DNA from 3 places in the Priestia sp. YIM B13486 genome. Region 3 is predicted to be linked to each of the others. Evidence: riboswitches for the same ligand, from Rfam matches in the RefSeq annotation. Region 3 holds a riboswitch; each other region holds the start of a gene.
The links. A riboswitch is a leader RNA that binds a small molecule or an ion and turns the genes downstream of it on or off. The one in region 3 is predicted to bind lysine.

Region 1: linked by a shared signal. The riboswitch ahead of ACFX4G_RS03350 (aspartate kinase) and the one ahead of ACFX4G_RS18440 (amino acid permease) in region 3 are both predicted to bind lysine.
Region 2: linked by a shared signal. The riboswitch ahead of lysA (diaminopimelate decarboxylase) and the one ahead of ACFX4G_RS18440 (amino acid permease) in region 3 are both predicted to bind lysine.

Annotation. Positions count from the first base shown of each region.
Region 1 is NZ_JBHZOZ010000001.1:656,225-664,139, forward strand. Features, by position in the region: gene ACFX4G_RS03350 (aspartate kinase) at 1-1,131, opposite strand, end outside; lysine riboswitch at 1,273-1,450, opposite strand; gene uvrC (excinuclease ABC subunit UvrC) at 1,516-3,282, opposite strand; gene trxA (thioredoxin) at 3,507-3,821, opposite strand; gene ACFX4G_RS03365 (electron transfer flavoprotein subunit alpha/FixB family protein) at 4,243-5,223, opposite strand; gene ACFX4G_RS03370 (electron transfer flavoprotein subunit beta/FixA family protein) at 5,257-6,030, opposite strand; gene ACFX4G_RS03375 (enoyl-CoA hydratase) at 6,049-6,822, opposite strand; gene ACFX4G_RS03380 (fatty acid metabolism transcriptional regulator FadR) at 6,902-7,486, opposite strand; gene ACFX4G_RS03385 (AMP-binding protein) at 7,599-7,915, opposite strand, start outside.
Region 2 is NZ_JBHZOZ010000002.1:583,332-591,246, forward strand. Features, by position in the region: gene ACFX4G_RS07125 (dicarboxylate/amino acid:cation symporter) at 1-526, opposite strand, end outside; gene lysA (diaminopimelate decarboxylase) at 579-1,907, opposite strand; lysine riboswitch at 2,053-2,235, opposite strand; gene ACFX4G_RS07135 (CBO0543 family protein) at 2,302-2,814, opposite strand; gene ACFX4G_RS07140 (NAD(P)/FAD-dependent oxidoreductase) at 3,150-4,268, shown strand; gene ACFX4G_RS07145 (YckD family protein) at 4,342-4,656, shown strand; gene ACFX4G_RS07150 (PAS domain-containing sensor histidine kinase) at 4,818-6,542, shown strand; gene ACFX4G_RS07155 (DUF1292 domain-containing protein) at 6,629-6,892, shown strand; gene ACFX4G_RS07160 (acyl-CoA dehydrogenase) at 7,044-7,915, shown strand, end outside.
Region 3 is NZ_JBHZOZ010000007.1:49,329-57,243, reverse strand. Features, by position in the region: gene ACFX4G_RS18470 (LysE family transporter) at 1-207, opposite strand, end outside; gene ACFX4G_RS18465 (YqcI/YcgG family protein) at 360-1,127, shown strand; gene ACFX4G_RS18460 (cupin domain-containing protein) at 1,102-1,410, shown strand; gene ACFX4G_RS18455 (cysteine hydrolase family protein) at 1,432-2,019, shown strand; gene ACFX4G_RS18450 (GNAT family N-acetyltransferase) at 2,112-2,603, shown strand; gene ACFX4G_RS18445 (hypothetical protein) at 2,707-3,075, shown strand; gene ACFX4G_RS18440 (amino acid permease) at 3,112-4,551, opposite strand; lysine riboswitch at 4,654-4,838, opposite strand; TPP riboswitch at 5,013-5,113, shown strand; gene thiT (energy-coupled thiamine transporter ThiT) at 5,148-5,756, shown strand; gene ACFX4G_RS18430 (ethanolamine ammonia-lyase reactivating factor EutA) at 5,913-7,331, shown strand; gene ACFX4G_RS18425 (ethanolamine ammonia-lyase subunit EutB) at 7,358-7,915, shown strand, end outside.

The DNA.
Region 1 (7,915 bases), on a different contig from region 3:
TTCAGACGTGCTGACCATCTTCACTTCAATTTTCTCTCCTGCCAGCACTTCAAACATTTCGGCTGCAACGCCTGGATTAGAAATCATGCCAGAGCCGACAATTGATACTTTAGCCAAACCGCTTTCATGTTCAATACGCGTATATCCCAAAGTAGATTTATACTCTTTTAAGACGGCAAGAGCGGCGTCTACGTCTACGGTTTTAATAGAAAATGAGATAGAGAGACGATTATTAGCCGTTACGTTTTGAATAATAATGTCCACATTTAACTGTTCTTTTGCTAATGCTGTAAAAATAGTAGAAAGAGTTTGCAACTCGTTGTTTAACCCTTCAATTGTCACTCGTGAAATATTATCTTCAAACGCAATTCCTCTTACGACTAAGTTTTGTTCCATTGAAACTTCCTCCTCAACAATCGTTCCATTCTCGTTTTCTAAGCTTGAACGCACTTCTAGCGGTACCTGATAATTTTTTGCAAACTCAACAGCGCGCGGATGCAGCACCCCTGCTCCCAAATTAGCTAATTCTAACATTTCGTCATATGAAATAGAGTGAAGCTTACGAGCATCTTCTACATAGCGCGGATCTGTCGTAAACACTCCTGTTACATCTGTATAAATATCACATTTTGCAGCTTTTAATGCTGCGGCAAGAGCTACTGCCGTCGTGTCAGAGCCGCCTCGACCTAATGTTGTAATGCTACCATCTTCTGAACAGCCTTGGAATCCAGCTACTACTACGATTCGGCCTCTATCTAATTGGCTTTGAATACGAGTCGTGTCAATGTGCTGGATTCGTGCATTGCTGTGAACTGCTTCCGTCTGGATACCAGCTTGCCAACCTGTTAGCGAAGTTGCTTCATACCCTTTATATTGAAGGGCCATTGTTAACAGGGAAATCGTTACTTGTTCTCCAGTTGTAAGAAGCATATCCATTTCGCGTTTGCTTGGACTGTCCGTAATATCACTTGCTAATTTCACCAGTGCATCTGTAGTTTTGCCCATTGCCGATACAACAACAACTACTTGGTTACCGCGCTCTGCTTCTTGAATAACACGGTTTGCTACATGTTGGATACGTTCAACAGAACCAACAGATGTTCCACCAAATTTTTGAACGATTAATGCCATAATTTTGTTCATTCCTTTTCAATAAATTTGCATATGCAGGATGATGAGAAGCTAAATTTTTTTACTCAGACAATAAAAAAAGCAATGAGATGAGCTCTCATTGCTTAACGAACGAAAATTATAAAACATAACCGTCCACTGCCGTGAGATAGCTCTCCAAGAATCTACATCTTGACAATCCTACGTTTATTCAACGCAGAACCAGCAATCATTACTATGAGGTAATGTTCACTTCGGCAAATTTCCCTTTCCACATCATTCATAAGAGCTCATACCCTTCCTGATACGTACTGATTAAATTTGCACCTCTATCTTCACTTCATTTGATGAAGTGTCGTATGAAATTAGTTAATAGCTTATCAAATATGTTCTATTATTTCAAGACTATTTTTGCAATGTTTCATAAATTTTTTCAGCGATGTTTTGAGGAACACCTGAATTTCGAATATCATCAACCGTTGCTTCTTTCAATTTTTTCACCGAACCAAAATACTTTAACAAAGCTTTTTTACGCTTTTCGCCCACTCCCGGAATATCGTCCAGAACAGACTGAAAAGCGGACTTAGAGCGCACTTGACGGTGGAAGGTAATCGCAAAGCGGTGAACTTCATCTTGAATTCGCTGAAGCAAATAAAATTCTTGACTATTGCGTTCAAGCGGTATGATTTGAGGAGGCTCACCAATCATCAGGTTGGAGGTTCTGTGCTTATCATCTTTGACAAGACCTGCTGTAGGCACTAAAAGTCCCAATTCATTTTCGAGAACGTCCTGTACTGCAGCTAAATGCCCTTTGCCTCCATCTACAACAATTAAATCTGGAAGCGGAAGACCCTCTTTTAACGCTCTGGAATACCGTCTGCGAACGACTTCTCTCATGGAACTGTAATCATCTGGTCCCTTTACGGTCTTAATTTTATATTTGCGATATTCTTTCTTTTCCGGTTTCCCATCAACAAAAACAATCATCGCAGAAACGGGATCTGTCCCTTGAATATTTGAATTATCAAATGCTTCAATCCGATAAGGAGCGGCAATTCCAAGCTCTTCTCCTAACCGTTCAACTGCGCCAACCGTGCGCTCTTCATCTCGTTCAATTAAATAGAATTTTTCACCGAGCGCAATTTTTGCATTTTTACACGCAAGTTCTACTAACTCTTTCTTTTTGCCTCGCTTTGGATGCTGAACCTCTACTTCTACTAATTTCTCAGCCAACTCTGCATCAATCGTTGCTGGAACCATTACTTCTTTTGGCTTAATATTTTTGGCATAAAACTGACCGATAAAAGTTAAGAAATCTTCTTCTGGCTCTTTATAAAAAGGAAACATAGAAACTTCTCGCTCAATTAATTTCCCTTGGCGAATAAAGAAAACTTGAACACACATCCAGCCTTTATCATAAGAATAGCCAAACACATCTCGATTAACAAAATCATTAAACGTTACTTTTTGCTTTTCCATTGTCGCTTCGATATGAGCAATTTGATCTCGATATTCTTTAGCCCGTTCAAAGTCAAGTTCTTCTGAAGCTTTTAACATTTTTTCAGTTAATTCTGTTTTGACATGCTCATATCCACCATTTAAAAACCGCGTGATATTTTCAATAATTTGTTTGTTTTGCTCTTCTTTTACTTCTTTTACGCAAGGAGCTAGGCATTGCCCGATATGGTAATACAAACAAGGTCTGTCTGGCATGGTAGAGCACTTTCTTAATGGATAAATGCGATCAAGAAGCCGCTTTGTTTCATTTGCAGCTTGAACGTTAGGATAAGGCCCGAAGTATTTCCCTTTATCTTTTTTTATTTTTCTTGTAATAACAAGTCGGGGCTGCTTTTCAGCTGTAATCTTAATAAAGGGATAACCCTTATCATCTTTAAGCATGATATTGTATTTTGGATCATGCTTTTTAATTAAATTCATTTCTAAAATAAGTGCTTCTAAATTAGAAGATGTGACGATATATTCAAAATCGACAATGTCGTTTACAAGTCGAAGCGTCTTTCCGTCATGAGATCCGGTAAAGTAGGAGCGCACTCGATTTTTTAATACTTTTGCTTTTCCTACGTAAATGACCGTTCCATATTTATCTTTCATCAAGTAACAGCCGGGCTGATCCGGTAAAATAGCCAGCTTTTCTTTTAAATAATCGTTCATATTTTTCTCCTTCCTCTTCTCTTACTCTGTCCATCTATACATTCGCTTATGAAGCGTAACCTACATTCTTTCCTGCCCTACAATACATGCACATAAGCCGGATTTATGGCGGTGTTCCTTACATCTAGTATAAAACAAACGAACGCATATTCGCTAAATAAAAGTATTCCCAAAAGAGAAAAAGTGGAGAAAAAGAAAAAACCTAGCCTGAGCTAGGTTTTGACTTACGCGTGTTTATTAATTAATTCTGTTAATGCTTCTTTTGGTTGGAAACCAACTACTTGATCAACTTTCTCTCCATCTTTAAATAATACTAAAGTTGGGATACTCATAACACCAAATTTTCCAGCCGTTTCTTGGTTTTCATCAACGTCTACTTTCACGATTTTAACTTTATCGTTAAGTTCGCCATCGATTTCTTCAAGAACTGGAGCAATCATTTTACAAGGGCCACACCATGGTGCCCAAAAGTCAACAAGCACTAGGCCTGATTTAATTTCATCTGTAAAGTTTTTATCTGTAGCATGTGCAATAGCCATTTTAATTCCTCCTAAATATATGCAATATCCAAATTCTACTCACAGTATATCACCTTCAAATAAGGTTTGCTAACTTTTTGCTTACATTTATACTGTTTATTCTCCGCTCTAGTTTGTACAATTCACATAAAAACATACGTAGAAAATTTCGTTTTCCATGAGGCTGAGACATAACGAAATGAATCCTATCTAAAGACGAACGAATAGTATACAAGGGCTGAACCGCTTGCGACACCGCAGATGATTTCTGTGTAAGACTTCGCTTTCTGCAGGAGTCTTCGCCTTGCCCTCCAATCAACTGCTAGAAAGACCCACACACATGAAACCTGCGTTTACCCTAACAAAAAAACGAACCACTAATCAAACATCTTGATCAATGGTTCATTTTTCACTTCGTCTAAAATCCTTTTGTCTCAGCCTCTTACGCAGACTGTACTTTCAGCTTTTTGAATTCTTCCGTTAGCAGAGGCACCACTTCAAATAAATCTCCAACGATTCCGTAATCAGCTACTTTAAAAATATTCGCCTCAGGATCTTTGTTAATGGCAACAATAATTTTTGAATTTGACATGCCGGCCAAATGCTGAATGGCTCCCGAGATTCCGCAGGCAATGTATAAATCTGGTGTGACTACTTTGCCCGTCTGACCGATCTGAAGAGAATAGTCGCAGTAATCTGCATCGCACGCTCCCCGAGACGCCCCAACAGCTCCATTTAACACGTCCGCTAGTTCTTGGAGAGGTCCAAAACCTTCCGTGCTTTTTACACCTCGACCACCTGCAATCACGACTTTTGCTTCGGATAAATCAACCCCTTGCGTTGCTTTCCGTACAACTTCTTTTACAACTGTACGCAGGTTTTTGATTTCAACATTTAAATCCTCTACATCGCCTGTACGTCCCTCATCTTTTGCAAGCGGTGAAATATTATTTGGACGAATCGTGACAAACGTAAAAGCATCGGTCATGATTTTCTTTTCAAATGCTTTACCAGAATAAATTGGGCGGGTGAAGACTACTTGATCCCCTCCAACTTCTACATCCGTCACATCTGAGATAAGTCCTTTGTCTAAGCGAGCTGCCAGTTTTGGCGCTAGGTCTTTGCCAAGAGCCGTATGGCCAAATACGATAGCTTCAGGTTGTTCACTTTCAATGATGGCTAATAACGCCTGAGCATAACCATCCGATGTGTAAGCAGCTAAATCTTCATGCTCCGTCACAACAACTTTATTCGCTCCGTATGCAATAAGCTCTTCACTTAAAGCTTTTACGTCCTTTCCTACTAACGCTGCAACAATTTCCCCACCGTCAGCTACAGTAGACGCTGCGGAAATCGCTTCAAACGATACGTTTCGTAATCCCCCATCACGTGCTTCTCCTAGAACTAACACTTTGCGTCCCATTGCAATACCCCCATTGTTTTAACTTTTGACTTATTAAATGACTTTTGCTTCTTTATGCAGTAAATTGACCAGTTCTATCACTTGATCTTTTATATCTCCTTGTAGTACGCGTCCTGCGTCTTTTTTCGGAGGCAAATAAATTTCAATTGTCTTTGTTTTTGCTTCTACATCATCTTCATCTAAATCTAAATCATCCAATTCCACTTCAACCAACGGTTTCTTCTTCGCTTTCATAATCCCTGGAAGAGATGGATAGCGAGGTTCGTTAAGTCCCTGCTGAGCTGTTACTAAAAGAGGAAGCGACGTTTCGATAACCTCGGAATCACCTTCCACATCGCGTACAACAGTCACTTTTTCACCTTCGATATCCAATTTTGTAATCGTCGTAATATAAGGGATTTCTAACTGTTCTGCTACGCGCGGTCCCACTTGGCCCGAACCTCCGTCAATCGCTACGTTTCCTGCCAAAATTAAGTCAGGAGATTGTTCTTTTAAGTACTGTGCCAGCAGCCTAGAAGTCGTGTACTGATCGCCATCTTCTATGTCATCTTCCGTATTGATTAAAACCGCTTTATCTGCTCCCATAGCCAAAGCTGTTCGGAGTTCTTTTTCTGATTCTTCCCCTCCTACACTCACGACCGTAATCTCCCCGCCATGCTTTTCCTTTAGCTGAATAGCTTCTTCAACTGCATACTCATCGTAAGGATTAATAATAAATTCAGCCCCATCTTCAACAATTTGACCATTTTTTAATGAAAGTTTCTCCTCTGTATCGAATGTTCTTTTTACTAACACGTAAATATTCATTCAATTCCCCTCCTAAGCTTATTTTCCTAAAAATTTAGGCTGGCGCTTTTCAATAAAAGCGGCTACGCCTTCTTGAGCATCCCTGCTTTTGAATACGCTTCCAAAAAACTGCGCTTCTTTTTTGATGCCGCTGTAATAAGCATCTGTTTTTACATGCTGAAGCAGCTGCAAGGTGGCTTTAACAGAGATTGGGCTTTTTTTGGCAATTTTTCTAGCAAGTAAAAATGTTTCATTGATAAGCTGACTTTCTTCAAAAGCTGCATTTGCCAATCCTAACTCCACTGCCTCGCTTCCGGATATTGGATCACTTGTCAGCATCATCTCACAAGCCTTATGAACTCCTACATAACGAGGTAATCGCTGAGTTCCTCCAAATCCTGGTATAATCCCTAACTGGAGCTCAGGCAAGCCCAGCTTAGCATTTTCTGTTACCAAACGGATATGGCAGCTCATAGCAAGCTCCAACCCTCCGCCTAAAGCAGCTCCATGAATAGCTGCAATCACTGGTTTTGGGTAATTTTCAATATACTCAAAGAGCTCTTGACCGTTAACAGCAAGCTTCTCGTATTCTTTTTCCTGCTGAAGTGATGTGAATTCTTTTATATCAGCCCCGGCACAAAAGAATTTCCCTTCACCTTTAATGACGATAACCCTTGTCTCTTTACTATCTTCTAAATGTTTTAAAACACTTGAAAGATCTTTTAATAAGTCTTGAGACAAAGCGTTAGCAGGTTGTCTATTCAACGTAATGAAGCTTATTGCATCAACAGTTTCAACCTGGATAATCTCCATTTGTTTACGCCACCCTTTCTTTCTATTTTCATTACCTTGCGCTTTTCCCCTCGCAGGGGAGCAGCAGGCTCACTTACGATTATGAGCCGCTGCAGCCGTTTAACAGCAGGGAATGGACTTTATCTACCGATTCTATTAGACCATATCGATGATCGTTCATTACCCATGTTGTGACAGTTTCATCAATCGTTCCAAAAATCATCTGTCGCGCAAGACGAATATCTATATTTTCAGAAAACTCACCCGTTTCGATTCCTGTCTGCAAAATAGAATCAATGAGAGTCAGATAATCTTTTAATACATCGTTAATTTTCAATCTTAAATCTTTGTTCGATTGACGCAGTTCGAGCTGGGTCACTGTAGCTAAATGATGATCCTCCGCTAGAAACGAAAAATGTTTGTCAATTAACACATGAAGTTTTTCTGCCGCGGTTTCAATTCCCGCCAGTTCTTCATAAATTTTTTCTACAAATTGTCCCATCTTCTCTTGAAACAAGGAAATCAAGACATCTTCTTTGTTTTTAAAATATAAATATATCGTACCGTCTGCAACTCCAGCCTGCTTAGCAATTTTAGAAACCTGAGCATTGTGGTATCCGTTTTCTGCTATTACTACTACAGCTGCATCGATAATCTGTTTATACTTTGGCTTATTTCTTCTCAATCTTATACGCTCCTTTAAAATATGAATGATTATTCATTCATATCTTTATAATAAAGAAACCGCAAGTATCTGTCAATTATGTTTCAGTAAAAAAATCAAAGGCGACGATCGATTACGTCGCCTTTTTATGCTTTTCATTTTCTTCATCAATCAGCGCTCGTCGCAGAATCTTACCGACCGCTGTTTTGGGAAGCTCATTTCGAAATTCATAAAGGCGCGGAACTTTATAAGCAGCTAAATACTTTCTAGAAAACTCATTTAACTCTTCTTCAGTACATCTTACACCATTTTTTAATACAATGTAAGCCTTCACCGTTTCTCCTCTATATGGGTCAGGAACACCCACCACTACAGCTTCTTGAATTTTTTCATGCTCATATAATACTTCTTCAACTTCTCGAGGATAGATATTATATCCCCCGGCAATAA
Region 2 (7,915 bases), on a different contig from region 3:
TCGCCATAGGCTGTCCTTTTTCGCCAGCCATCGTTGTAGCAATACCGAAAATAACGGCAAAGACAATTAATTGTAAAATGTGATCTTTCGAAAATAACTGAACAAAATCAGGTACAGTAAATGTACTAACAAGCTGAGTTAAAAGCGTCATTTTTTCAGCTGTATTTTCACTGTCACCCATCAATTCTTTAATGGCAGAAGTATCTACATTATGTAGCGGATTGTAAAGTGATGCGCCTAAAAAGCCTAAAACGGCTGAAACAGCAGCAGTGGCGACAAACACAACGGCAATTCCTAGCATAATTTTACCAAGACGCTTCATTTCGTTCATGTTTGCGATCGCCGAAGCCACACTAAAAAAGACAAGGGGAACGATAATCATGAACATTAAATTGAGAAACAAATCACCAAAAGGCTTCACGACTGCCACATCGGGGCCAATAGCATATCCTGCTATCCCGCCAAGTAAAATAGCGAGAAGCAGAATAAGCGATGATCTGTACGTTTTAAATACACTTAAAACCATAGTTAGATTTCCTCCAAACAATAATAGCTTTTTTACTACGCAAGAACAGCTATTATTTGCTCATTGCATACGTAGTAACGACTGGCTTTACATCTTTACGCACCAAATCTTCGTATGTTTCTCGCTCTACAGCAAGACGAGCTTCTCCATTTTTTACAAATACAACAGCAGGGCGCGGAATACGGTTGTAATTGCTAGCCATTGAATAGTTGTAGGCACCTGTAGAGGACACTGCTAATAAATCTCCTTGATTAACGCGCGGTAAATCAATATCCCAAATAAGCATATCTCCTGATTCACAGCATTTACCCGCAATTGATACTGTTTCATCTTTTTTATCCGTCACTCTATTAGCCAAGACAGCTTCATGTTTTGCATCGTAAAGAGCAGGACGGATATTATCGGTCATACCGCCGTCAATTCCTACGTATTTTCGTACACCTGGAATCTCCTTCGTTGATCCAATTGTATAAAGCGTTGTACCTGCTTCTCCTACGATGCTTCTTCCAGGCTCAATCCAGACTTCTGGAAGGGTATAATTCTGTTCAGTTAACGTGCGGCTTAGCTTTTCTGTCAGTGCATCTACATAATACTCAACTGGAAGAGGAGAGTCGCTTTCGGTATAACGAATACCAAAACCACCACCTACGTTTAAAACTTTTACTTCAAATTCCATTTTATCACGAATGCTGAATAAGAAATCAGTTAAAATATCAATGGCGCGAGAAAAACCATCTACTTCAAAAATTTGCGAACCAATATGACAATGAATGCCTAAAAGATCGTAGTAAGGCTTTTCTAACGTAGAACTTACCGCTTTCATGGCTTGGTCATTGGAAAGACCAAATCCAAACTTGGAGTCTTCCTGTCCGGTCATAATATATTCATGTGTATGGGCTTCAATTCCTGGAGTAACACGCAGAAGAATAGATGCTTTCTGTTTGCGCTCAGCTGCTAAGGCATGCAAAACTTCAAGTTCGGTAAAGTTATCAACAACAAAACAGCCAATATTCGCATCAAGAGCCATTTCCATTTCTTCAATCGTTTTATTATTGCCGTGAAAATGAATGCGTTCAGCTGGATATCCAGCTTCAAGCGCTGTAAATAATTCGCCTCCTGAGACCACATCTAGTGACATATCAAGCTTCGTTAAAAGGCTAGCCATTTCCATACAAAGAAATGCTTTCCCTGCATAGGCGATTTGATATGAAAATCCGCTTCTTCGAAAGGCTGAATGGAAGGCCTTGCATTTCGTTTCAATTAATTCTTGATCGTAGATGTATAGGGGAGTGCCGTATTGTTTTTTCAGTTCGACCGTATCGCACTGCCCAATTTCTAAATGATTGCTGCTGTTAATTTTACTCGTTCCATGTAAGTACATAATCCGTATCCCTCCATTTAAATCATTCAACTATAACTTTGAACTTTGATGGTCAGTAGAAAAACACAAAAAAGACCCGTGAAGTGATGTTCACGCGTCTTGGTTTCATAATAATAAAGTATTATTACATTCTAGGCATCAACATCTCTTCAATAGCTCTCCACAAACCAAATGGTTTGTGACAGCTCAGCATTTATTCAATACTGAACCAGTATATGAACACAATGGATGTTTATATACTTCGGCACGAAATCCCTTTTACTTATCTTCACAGACTCCATTAGTCTCCAATAAGTGACTCTTGATTTCATGCACCTCTATTCTCAGAGAGGAAAATTATATTTAAATGTAATTCCTATTATATTTCCTTTTCCTCCGTCTAGTCAATGAAAAGTTAAGGCATAGGAATATCAAAAAAAATAAATAAGAAAGCTATGAAGCTTCCAGATAGAATCCAAGCGACCAGTGCTGTCTTCTGATGAATGACTAAAAGTGAGAACGTGGCAATGTTGAAGAGAAAAGAACACAGCAGCGACCATCCATAATGATGAGTGATACTGTGATTAACATAAGCAATGAACTCAATCACAGTAAATAAAAGCGCCCACAAAAGAATCCACCACAGCCTGCCGCTTACATGCAACGGCAGCCTTCCTAAAAAAACCGGTATAACAAACGGATAAATAATTAAAGTTATTCCAAGGGAAACCATTAGGTGATCGGGTAGAAAAAGGTGATCAATACCTACAGGGTGAAATACCCATACGCGGTGATGAAACAGCAGCACTTCATAAAGCAAATTCCCTGTGACCCAAAACAGCAAAGTAGGATAGTATTCTTGATACCTTCGCCACTTGCCAAATAGTAAACCAAGAATGATGAAAAATAATACAAATGAAGATTGCATACGCTCTCCTTAAAATAATGGTTATTTCTTTTTATTTACATATTATAGTGGTTTTATTCTTTCCTTTTTTTATTCAGAAACTATAATAAAAAAGCGGTAAGCGCAGTGTTAAATATGGGTGATCACTATTTGTGGTTTGCTTCATCTCACCATAATTCCCGTAAAAGAACTTATTGCGCTTTTGTTTACAATGAAAGGAGCTATATGTCAAAGTCAGCAAGACTCAAAAATAAGCTCAAGATAGCTTCGCCTAGTATGTGACTTCTTTTTTTGCTATGCTAAAGTTGCGTACATATAGCATGAGAATATTAGAAGAAAGAAAAGGGTGTTTTGGTATGAAAACATACATCGTAGTTGGAGCTGGGGTACTTGGAGCTTCTACAGCATATCATTTAGCAAAAGCAGGAGCAGATGTGACATTGATAGATCGCAAGGATGCAGGTCAAGCTACTGATGCAGCAGCAGGAATTGTTTGTCCATGGCTTTCGCAGCGTCGAAATAAAGCATGGTACCGCTTAGCAAAAGGCGGCGCTAAGTACTATCAAACATTAATTCAGCAATTAGAAGAAGATGGAGAAACGGATACGGGATATAAGCGAGTAGGAGCAATTAGCTTACATACTGATGAGCAAAAGCTTAAAAAAATGGAAGAAAGAGCATATAAGCGTCGGGAAGAAGCTCCTGAAATAGGCGAGATTACACGTTTATCCGCTAAAGAAACACAGGCTTTGTTTCCGGTTCTTTCGGAAGAATACAGTTCAGTTCATATTAGTGGAGCCGCTCGCGTTAACGGAAGAGCTCTTCGAAACGCACTTGTGAATGCAGCGAAGAAAAACGGTGCAAAAATAATAGAAGGAAACGCAGAACTACTTTATGAAAATAATCAAGTAACGGGCGTTTCCGTAAATGGACAAACCCTTCTAGCAAGTACAACAATCGTAACGGCAGGAGCGTGGGCAAATCAATTACTAGAGCCTCTTGGAGTGAAATTTTTAGCAAGCTTTCAAAAAGCGCAAATTGTCCACTTGCATCTCCCTGATGTAGATACAAAAGACTGGCCCGTTGTGATGCCTCCAAGCGACCAATATATTCTTTCATTTGAACAAGGTCAAATTGTCATTGGAGCAACACATGAAAACGACAAGGGCTATGATTTGAGAGTAACTGCTGGGGGGATGCATGAGATTTTTTCAAAGGCCTTATCAATTGCTCCCGGCTTAACAGAAAGCACAGTCTTAGAAACAAGGGTAGGGTTTCGACCATTTACTCCAGGATTCTTGCCAGTCATTGGAGCTCTTCCGGCTTACGAAGGAATACTAGTAGCGAATGGTCTCGGAGCTTCAGGCTTAACGTCGGGTCCTTATCTTGGTTCAGAGCTTGCTAAATTAGCACTTGAAATGGAAATGGAAATTGATCTTAGCGACTATGATGTAGGAGGAGCTATCGAGTCTTAAGCAAACAGAATGAATGAAAACAAATAGAAGTTCGCAAACTATAACTACTATATGATGAAAGGAAGTAGATTGTTTGCGAAAGATTATGATAAGTGCAGCAGCAGCTTTTTTATTTATGAGCGCGACGCCTGTATTAGCGGAAAACAATCCTCAGCCAGAAATAAAAGACGTGCAGTTGACGTCTGAGCAAAAGCAGGAACTGTCCGTGCTGTACAAAGAAATGCTAGCAAAAAAGAAAGAAATACTTTCAAAATATGTGGAGTACGGCGTGCTAAGCAAAACGGAGAGTCAAAACATTTCTTCACATATGGAAAATCGCTATCAGCATATGGAGCAAAATGGTTTTGTGCCAAAGCGACACTGTCATAAAATGCATCATTCAAAGTAATTCCTATTCACATAAAAAAGCGCCTTTACAGGCGTTTTTTTTATGTGAATGAATGGAAAATATCCGCTTCTTTATCTAGTAAATTCTAAAATCCTCATGTAAAATTAAGAGAATGAGAACGAGTAGGAAAGATGTTAGTGAGGGGTAGGTAAATATGAACGATGAACAAAAATAAAAAAATAGTCCGATTACATGCAGAAAATCATTCAGCTGAGGCGCTAGGAATCATATTTGCTTACAAACAAAAAGATGACCATCTTGTTTACAGTATGTATCAAGGTGAAAGCGTTCATGACCAAAAAATACCTCTAGAAGAATGGGTCTCGTATGAGCATTTTTTCGAAGCACTAAACAAAAAGAAAAAGCTTATGTACGAGCTTCAAATAAATGATAAACGCTATGTAGTAAACTTAACCCCTTTATCTTACACAGAAAAGCCTGAAATTATGGGACATTGCGTGAATATAACTAGTTATCAGGAGAAAAAAGAACAGGTTCAGCCTTTTATTTATCATAACGCAGATGCTGTTGCTGTCGTTGACTTAGAAGGGAAAACGCTTCAAGTGAACCCTGCGTTTGAGAATACATTTGGCTGGACGTTTGAAGAAATTCATCAAAAGCCTCTTCCGATTATACCTTCGTTTTTAAAGGAGCCAGTGTGCGAACTTCATAAGACCATTCAATCAGGTGAATCGAAAACGGAATTTGAGACGGTCAGACAGCATAAAGACGGTCATTTAATTAATGTAAGCGTCACACTCTTCCGCGTTGAAAATATGAATGATTGGCCGCTATGCATTGCTTTTGTCTATCGAGATATAACATCACGCAAGCAGGCTGAAACGGCTTTAAAAGAAAGCGAAGAACGTTACCGAAGCTTGATTGAGTTATCGCCGGAAGCGATTATCGTTCATAGTGAAGGGAAAATTGATTACATCAACCCTTCAGGAGCCAAAGCGCTAGGATACAAAAGTCCTCAAGACGTATTAGGAGCTTGTGTTTATCAGTTTGTTCACCCTGATTACTATGATGTGGTAAAACAGCGAATTTATCGAATGAAAACAGAAAATAAATCTGTAGACCTACAGGAAGAAAAGTTTATTCATAAAGACGGTCATACGATTGATGCCGAAACCATTGCCTTTCCTATTCCCTATATGGGAAAGCAGGCCATTCAAGTTTTGTTTCGTGATATTACAGAACGTAAAAAAACTGAAAAATTGCTGGGTGAATCCGCTCAGCTTTCCTTAGTCGGACAGTTAGCGGCTGGTATAGCTCACGAAATTCGAAACCCTCTGACGGCGGTAAAAGGATTTATGCAGTTATTAAGAGAAACGAGCGGTCAGCCTTACTATGTAGAAATGATAAATCATGAGTTAGATAGAATTGAATTGATTACCGATGAGTTCTTGAGTCTTGCAAAGCCTCAGGCGAAAACCTACAAAGACAAACATGTCCAAGATATTTTAGAGAATACTTTAAAGCTAGCTGAGGTGCAGGGGATTACAGAGAAAATTCACGTAAAAAAAGAAATTGATCTTCATCTTCCTCTCGTATTATGCGAAGAAAATCAGTTGAAACAGGTGTTTAGCAATATATTTAAAAATGCAGTCGAATCTATGCCAAGTGGAGGAACCGTAACGATTCAACTAAAAAGATTTAATCAGGAGAACCTTGTTATCCGGTTTAGCGACGAGGGGCCAGGCATCACGCAGGAAAGAATGCAGCATTTAGGAAAACCTTTTTATAGTACCAAAGAGAAAGGAACGGGGCTTGGACTGATGGTGTGCTATAAGATCATTCGAGAACATAGAGGAGAAATTAACTTTGTAAGTGAACTTGGAAAAGGAACTACCGTAGACATTCTTTTGCCTTTTAAAAAATAGATTCTACTTTTATAAGCATGAAACCTTTTCTAAAGGGGAATACATGTTAGTGAACGAATAATGAGGTTAAAATAGGAGGGAATAAGATGGAACGCATTGAAACGGGAGAGATTTTTACAATTTTAGACGAAAATGATCAAGAGCAAGATATTGAAGTGCTTGGAAAAATGACGATTGAAGGGCACGATTATATTGCTGTTGCGTTTGTTGAAGAAGTTTTAATTGAAACAGAAGAAGAAATTGATGTTTTCTTTTTGAAAATTGAAGATGATGGTGAATGGTCTTCAATTGAAGATGACGATGAATTTGAAAAGGTATCAGCCGTATTTGAGGAAATGACATCCGCGTAAAAAGAGAGGTTAAAACCTCTCTTTTTTTATTTTTAAATAATATAATATTTAGAATTTTTCTAAAAATACCTTGCTGAATTATTTCCCTTCATTTATGATGAATATGTAACATACCAACCGGTTAGTAAGTAAATGAAAGCGAGGGACTACCGTGTATTTTTCTTACTCTGACAAAGTAGTGAAGCTGCAAGAAGAATTGAGCTCTTTTATGGAAGAGCATGTTTACCCAAATGAACGGCTATACGAACAACAGCTGAATGAACAGCCATCTAGATGGTCAGCTGTTCCTCCGATCATGGAAGAGTTAAAAGAAAAAGCAAAGCAAGCTGGATTATGGAACTTATTTTTGCCAGAAAGCGAATACGGAGCGGGTCTAACAAATGTCGAATATGCCCCTCTTTGCGAAATTATGGGCCGTTCTATTATTGGACCAGAAGCTTTTAACTGCGGAGCTCCTGACACCGGCAATATGGAAGTGCTGGTTCGATACGGAACGTCCGAACAAAAAGAAAAATGGCTAAAGCCGCTGTTAAATGGAGACATTCGCTCCTGCTTTTCTATGACAGAACCGGATGTAGGTTCTTCTGATGCCACAAACATTCAGTGCAGTATTGTAAGAGAAGGCGATGAATATGTGATCAACGGAAGAAAATGGTGGTCTTCAGGTGCGGGAGATCCTCGCTGCAAAATTGCTATTGTCATGGGAAAAAGCGATTTTAACGCATCTAAATATGAACAGCAGTCTATGATTCTAGTTCCTTTAAATACGCCAGGAGTTAAAATTGAACGAATGCTGCCAGTCTTTGGATACGATCACGCTCCTCATGGACATGCTGAAATTCATTATGACAATGTGCGTGTGCCAGCGTCTAATATGCTTTTAGGCGAAGGAAAAGGGTTTGCTATTGCTCAAGGCAGATTGGGGCCTGGACGTATTCATCACTGCATGCGTTTAATAGGAGCAGCGGAAAGAGCGCTTGAAGAGTTATGTAAGCGTATTCAAAACCGTTCTACGTTTAATAA
Region 3 (7,915 bases):
CTGCATCTGCACAAAAGGCGTTAACCCTATTAAAATGAGGAGCATAAATAAAATGTCGGCCGTCATGCCCCCTAAACCAACTAGCCAAGAAGCCCAAAAACCTTTCGTCAGCCCTTTTTTAATCATCTCTATATTAATTGGACCTACCGGTGCTGCGAGACTAATACCTAGAATTATTTGTTTTATAGCAATCAAAAACCACTCCACAAACACAGCCTCCTTTCTAACTTGTCCAATAGTAGCTTATATATATATAGATTAGAGTTTTATAATTTAGAAGTGGCATTTAGTTAAAAATGCTCATAAACTTTCTTTTCTTTAATACACATGTAACGTTAAGTTCCATAAGGAGGGTTTTAATGGCATCAAAAATGCTTTTTCGAGCCAATGAGATTTTAGAGTCAACGCATGTCCCGTTTTGGGGAAAAGATGCTTTTCAATATTTCCAAAGCGATATATTATCAGAAGAAAATCCATTTCCTTGTATATTAGGGGTAGAAGGCTTTAAAAAAGATTTACTGCGGTTTTCATTTGTGACTACTCCTTATAACTACCAAGATATTAGGAATGCAGCGTCGGCACTTAGAGAATACATAGATACTTTTAAAACCATAGGTCGCTATACATCCTTTGTGTTATTCTTTAAGCCTGAACATAAAGAACGTTCAATGGAAGAGTACGAAACGATGTTTTGGGATACGCTGACGTTTCTTCATCAAATTGATCAAAAGACATGGCCGCAAGACATTCCAAAAGATCCAAAAGATCCATTATGGGAATTTTGCTTTCACGGAGAACCTATTTTTGTCGTCTGTAATACGCCTGCTCATTCTTTACGTAAAAGCCGTAAGAGCAGAGGATTTATGATTACATTTCAGCCTCGATGGGTGTTTGAAGGTATGACAGGAGATTCAAAAATAGGGCGGCACGTACAAAAGGTGGTCCGCGATCGGTTAAAAACATATGATGACGTATCAGCTCACCCTGAGTTAGGGTGGTATGGACAGCAGGAAAACCGAGAGTGGAAGCAATATTTTTTACACGATGATAACAACTATACTACCGGACAGTGTCCGTTTAAATTAAAAAGGAGTGAGCAGCATGGACGTAAAAAAAGCCTCTATTAAAAAAGGAGTTGGCGGAAAGTTTGAAGAAGTAATTAAAGAACTGCTTCCGGCGTATACTGGATACGTTGAAGTACAGCACGATATTGCTTTTCAAACGCACCCATCTCATACCCATCCAACTGATGAAATTCTTCATATACTTGAAGGATCTATTTACTTTACAGTTGAACATGATACGGTTCTATGTCAGGCAGGAGATCGAATACATTTACCGAAACAAACGGTTCATTCCTCAAAAGCCGGTCCTGATGGGTGCACATACGTTATTTCCATTTTAAAATAAAGACGAAAGAAGATGATGCTTATGGTACGTTCCCGGCCAGTGCTGCTGCTTATCGATGTACAAGAAGGGTTTTATTCACCACAGTGGGGGGAAAGAAATAATCTAGATGCAGAAAAACATATGCTGACGCTACTGCAAGCATGGAGGCGCCAAAATTATCCTGTCATTCACGTACAGCATGCATCAGAAAATCCAGATTCTCCTTTACACCCAAGTTCGAAGGGGTTTCAGTTCAAAGAAGGGTTTGGTCCACAAGAAGACGAATACTTCATTCGCAAACACGTGAACAGCTGCTTCATTGGAACAGAGCTAGACAGTTATTTAAAAGCAAATGGCTATGATACGCTTATCTTAATAGGACTAACTACTAATCACTGCGTTTCTACGACTGCCCGCATGGCTGGAAATCTAGGGTACAGAACGTACGTTGTAAACGATGCAACAGCTTGCTTTGATTGTATGTCATACGATGGAAAAACAAGGCTTCCTGCAGAAGATGTACATACATTCGCACTGTCTTCTTTGCATGAGGAGTTTGCAACGGTCGTTTCTACAAAAGAGACACTTCAAGTTCTTCAAACCTTTCAATATGCTCAAAATCATAACTGATGTGCATGCACACATCGGTTTTTTTTATGTAGATTATGTTTCTTAAAAGAAGTAAAATAAAGATAATTCTATACTATAAGGAGTTTGTACATATGATCATTCGTTATGCTAAAGAAGAAGATTTACCTATGCTTGTTGAAATTTATAATCAGTCCGTTCAAACAAGTGCTGCTACTTTTGACTTAACGCCTGTAACGGTAGAACAAAGAAGGGGCTGGTTTAATAATCATATTAGCAATGAACTTTTTCCGCTTATTGTCGCGGAAAAAGATGGGGTAGTAGCGGGCTATGCTTCGCTTTCTTCTTATCGAGATAAAGAAGCGTACATTCAAACGGTTGAGCTATCGATTTATATTGATAAAAATCAGCAGGGGTATGGCATTGGAAAACAGCTTATGAAGCGGATTTTGGAATTGGCTAAAGAACTCAACCATCACGTTGTCATTTCAGGGATTACAAAAGGGAATGATATCAGTATCAAAATGCATGAGCAATTTAATTTTACATTTTGCGGAGAATTTAAAGAAGTAGGCTGGAAATTCGATCAGTGGCAAGATGTGCTTTTTTATCAGCTTATTTTATAAGATGTATGACACCTTTACACATTGTAACGTTTTAGTTTCATGTGTAAAGGTTATTAAAATAATAAGTCATTTTATTATTTTAATACGAAAGGTGTTAGCTATCATGAATACACATTTTCAATATCAGCATATAAGAGCTATTCCAAAAAGATGGTCCAAAAAAGAACTGCATATCCAGCTGAATAGAATCAAACACAATTCTGAACTATCTACTATAACAGCAGATCCGCTTTTTCATCTGTTACAATGTACTCGTTCGGGCCTTCAAACTAAGCAAGAAATCATAGACTACATCCAAAGCATTCCTACTCATCAACTTCCATCTTTTGTAACCCATTTAAGCAGGTTAATTCAGCATATTTATTATATAGAAGCTGCTGATTACTGCAATCGTCCCCTCAAAGGTTATATGCTTGTTATGAAAAAACAGCCCGCCTATATATCTCTACATTTTGCTGATCAGATCACATAAAAAAAGCTCTCTATTCTTTTGAATAGAGAGCTTTTTTTATTCGTATTTTTTCACTGTTACTTGGCATTCTTTTAGCGGAATAAGTTTTGACTTTTTCGTCCATTTGTATCCTAACCAAACAATTAAGAATAAAGGAAGTCCGATATAAGAAACAAGTACACCGTACCAGTCAATCGAATCACCCATAAACGCCGAATAGTTTTGACCTAAAATAACAACAGCACATAAAATAAAGGCAAAGATAGGACCAAACGGGAAAAGTTTTGCATGATATGGAAGTTCACTCAAATCATGACCTTGGGCAACAAATGCTCTTCTAAAACGATAGTGGCTGATTGCAATTCCTAACCAAGCAATAAAACCAGACATACCAGAAGCGTTAAGTAACCATGTGTATACCGCACCGTCTCCAAAAAATGAAGCACCAAATGCAAGTGTACCGACAAGTGCCGTTGCGATTAAGGCATTAACTGGAACGCCTCGTTTATTCACTTTTGCTAAGAACCTTGGTGCTTTTCCATCTTTCGCTAAGTTCCACAGCATACGCGTAGAAGCATACATACCTGAGTTACCAGCAGATAAAACGGCTGTTAAAATAACGGCATTGATAGCCGATGCCGCAAACGCCAGACCTGCTCGTTCGAATATTAGAGTAAACGGACTTACCCGCACATCATCACTTGCTAATGAATCCGCTGTGTATGGAATAAGCATTCCAATAACAAAAATAGCTAAAATATAAAATAACAAGATGCGCCAGAAGACTTGTTTAACTGCGCGAGGAACCGTTTTTTCCGGATCTTCACTTTCTCCAGCCGCGACCCCAAGCAACTCTGTTCCTTGGAATGAAAAACCAGCAGCCATAAAAATACCTAGTACAGTAAAGAATCCACCGTGAATCGGTCCATCACCAAGCGTGAAGTTTTTAAAACCTGGTGCTTCATTGTTAAAGATACCAAAAATCATCATAATACCAATAACTAAAAAGATGATAACTGTTACTACTTTAATTAACGAAAACCAAAATTCAGATTCACCAAATCCTTTTACAGAAAGGTAGTTAAGCCCAAACATAATTAATAAAAACAGGGCACTCCATAAAATAGAAGAAGAGTTTGGGAACCAAAATTTCATAATAAGGGCTCCAGCGGATAATTCAGCTGCAATCGTAATAGCCCAGTTATACCAGTAGTTCCAGCCGAGAGCGAAACCAAAGGATGGATCTACAAAACGAGACGCATACGTACTAAATGAACCAGCTTCAGGCATATAAGCTGCGAGCTCTGCTAGGCTGGTCATCAAAAAGTAAACCATGACGCCAATGATAGCGTAAGCTAAAAGCGCTCCCCCAGGTCCTGCTGTGTGAATTGCTCCACCACTTGCTAGGAATAAGCCGGTTCCGATGGCTCCTCCTAATGAAATCATCGTTAAGTGGCGAGATTTCAACCCACGTTTTAATTCTTGCTGCTCTTGCATAGATAAATACTCCTTTCGAATGTACGGAAAGAGACGGGATAACATAAAAAAAGCCCGCAGTATATGTGCGCGCTTTTAAATCTGAAAACCGCGTCAACCTTCCGTGAAGATAGCTCTTCACATCACTCGCATGATGTGACAGTTCTGTTCCTGTTCGGAGACAGCCCCAGCTTAAATCAACCGAGAAGTGATCTAAACTTCGGCAATTTTTCCTTTCAAGCAACATCCTCAATGTTCTCTGCATTTCCGTTACTTTACTATTAAAAACTGCGACCTCTACCTCATCGATTAGGATGAGGGTTTTTTATATTCAATTGACATAAAAGAAGTATAACAAATACTAAAACGATTGTCATTATAAAAAATAGATTCAGAAAATAGAAACATCTTTGAAATCTCTCGAATCTATTTTGTTACATATGGTATAATGAATGTTGTCATAATACTACATAAATATCCGAACGTACCACAGGGGGAGCCGCCGTGCTGAGAGTGAACGAAATGTTCAGACCCTTAGAACCTGTTAGTTAACGCTAGCGTAGGAATGTGGGAATAGTAGCATATCTATTTGCTTACTCCTGTGTAAACCGTTTGATATGAATGATTCAAAAACAGGAGTGAGAAACGTGAATAAAGCATTACCTTTACAGGCTAAAATTGAAATAGCTATTTTTGCAGCATTAGCACTTCTACTTGATCTTTTGCCTTCCATTAAGATTGCAACGGCTGTGAGTATTTCGTTCTCCATGGTGCCCATTTTTATTATGTGCTTTCGCTGGGGAGTAAAAGGCGGGGCTCTATCTGGTCTATTATGGGGGCTGTTGCAGTTGGCAACAGGAACGGCTTATATTTTAACAGCGCTACAAACGTTTATTGAATATATTGTGGCTTTTGCTTTTATAGGTTTTGGAGGTGTTTTTTCGCAATCTATTAAAACAAATTTAGCTAACAATAACAGATCAAAAGCTTTTGTTTTGATTGTTTTATCCCTTGTTATCGGCAGCTTCGCACGGTATTTCTGGCACTTTATTGCGGGCATTATTTTTTGGGGATCATATGCGCCAAAGGGTATGTCCGCTCTATGGTATTCTTTTTCAATGAACGGTATTTCAATGGTAGGGTCACTAATAGCCTGCTTAATCATTCTTTCACTATTAATTCCATCCGCATCAAGAATGATTGTAACTAAATCACACTCATCATAAGCAAAAAGACTAAATCTACCAAGATTTAGTCTTTTTTGTCATTTGTCACCTTTGTTTACACAAAAGTGTGTCAGGTTTGATAACATAGTTAGTGAAATATTCAAAAAACTGTTTTATGATAATCACCATATTCAAACGAGATAAGGGATTGATAGCATGCTACAGAAATGGATAACGAGCATAGGTTTAGATATTGGAACAAGCACAACAAAATTGATTGTAAGCAAGCTGTTAATAGCAAATCAACAAAATCAATTTACGCTGCCAGGCTGTCAAATTATTGATCGTCGCGTAACGTATGTAAGTTCTATCTATACAACCCCTATGCTAAACGATGTTGAAATCGATGTTCAAAGATTAACGGTACTACTAGAACAAGAGTATAAGAACGCAGGAATCTCCTTAGATCAAGTGGAGGCAGGTGCTGTGATCATCACAGGAGAAACGGCCAGAAAGCAAAATGCAGAAAGTATCGTTCACTATCTAGCCGAACATGCTGGAGATTTTGTTGTTGCAACAGCCGGTGCTGACTTGGAAGGAATATTGGCGGCAAAAGGATCAGGAGCAATCCAACATTCCGCTGAAACAAATGCAGTAATTGCCAATATTGATGTAGGAGGAGGCACCGCTAACATCACTTTATGTCAAAACGGAAAAGTGATCGAAACGTTTACGCTGCATGTAGGTGGAAGATTAATTCGGCTGAATTCAGACGGCTTTGTTACCTACGTTTCACCTTATTTAACTGAATTTTTAAAAAATAATTCTTTAACACTGCGAGAAGGTGAAAAAGCAACATTTGAAAAACTCTCGTCTATCTGTCAATTACTAGCTGAAGAAACCGTGAATTATGTAAGAGCACTAATTCAAACCTCTTCGCTGCTCGTTTCTCCTCATACAAGATCTTCTATCCAACCAGAAACAATTATGATTTCAGGAGGGGTAGGAGCAATGATGGAGAAGCAAAAGCCGAAAACAGTGAGGGAAGTGGCCATACACGGAGACGTTGGTCCGCTTCTAGCATATCATTTTCAATCCATCCAAGTATCTCAATCCGCTGAGACAACGCGCGCTACTGTAATTGGGGCTGGTATGCAAAATACAGAAGTTAGCGGATCAACCGTATATATTGGGTCGAAGCGGCTGCCGTTAAAAAATATCCCGATTGTAGAGATACCCGTTCAGCAAGAAGAGACGTGGAATCCGCAGCTGTTTCAAGAAAGAGTTCGAGCGGCATGTATGCAGGCTTCAACTCTTTTCAGGGCAGAAGACCCCCCTGCTGCTATTGCTTTATCTCATTTTCCTTACTGCAGCTATAAGATGCTTCAAGAATTAGCAAAAATAATAAGCGATGAATTTATTGCTTGTTTTAAGGGAGCTAAGTGCCTCGTTGTTCTATGCGAACAAGATATTGCAAAAGCTTTAGGACAAGCACTAGCTAAACAGAGGAAAGAGTTAGAAATTATTTGTTTAGATCAAATTGATTTTACACACGGAGATTACATCGATCTAGGGTTACCAGTAGCCGGAGAAGCGATCTCCGTTTCCGTTAAAACGCTCGCTTTTTCATCATAATCAGCTGAACACACAAGGAGGAAACGATGTTTAAAACTACACGAATGTTAGGAGAAACATTTTCATTTTATAGCTTAAAAGAAATCATGGCCAAAGCAAACGAAGAGCGTTCTGGAGATCAGCTCGCAGGAGTTAGCGCTGAGTCAATGAAAGAACGAATGGCAGCAAAGCAAGTTCTAGCTGATATCACACTTGCTGATATTCGAAATTACCCGCTGCTCAGCGCAGATGAAGACAACGTCTCGGCATTAATCGAAAGTCAGATTGATTCCTCTGTTTACGACATTATTAAAAATTGGACAGTAGGGGATTTAAGAGAATACCTTTTATCCGATCAGCATAGCGGAGAAGACCTTCTTGCACTTAGCAAAGGATTAAGCAGCGAAATGATTGCGGCAGCTACTAAAATTATGTCCAATTTAGATTTAATTCAAGGAGCTGCCAAGATAGAAGTGCAAACTACTTGTCAAACGACTATCGGCCAAAAAGGAGTATTGGCTTCTCGGGCCCAGCCTAATCATCCTTCAGATAACTTAAAGGGAATGAGAGCATCTCTATACGAAGCGTTAAGCTATGGAATTGGA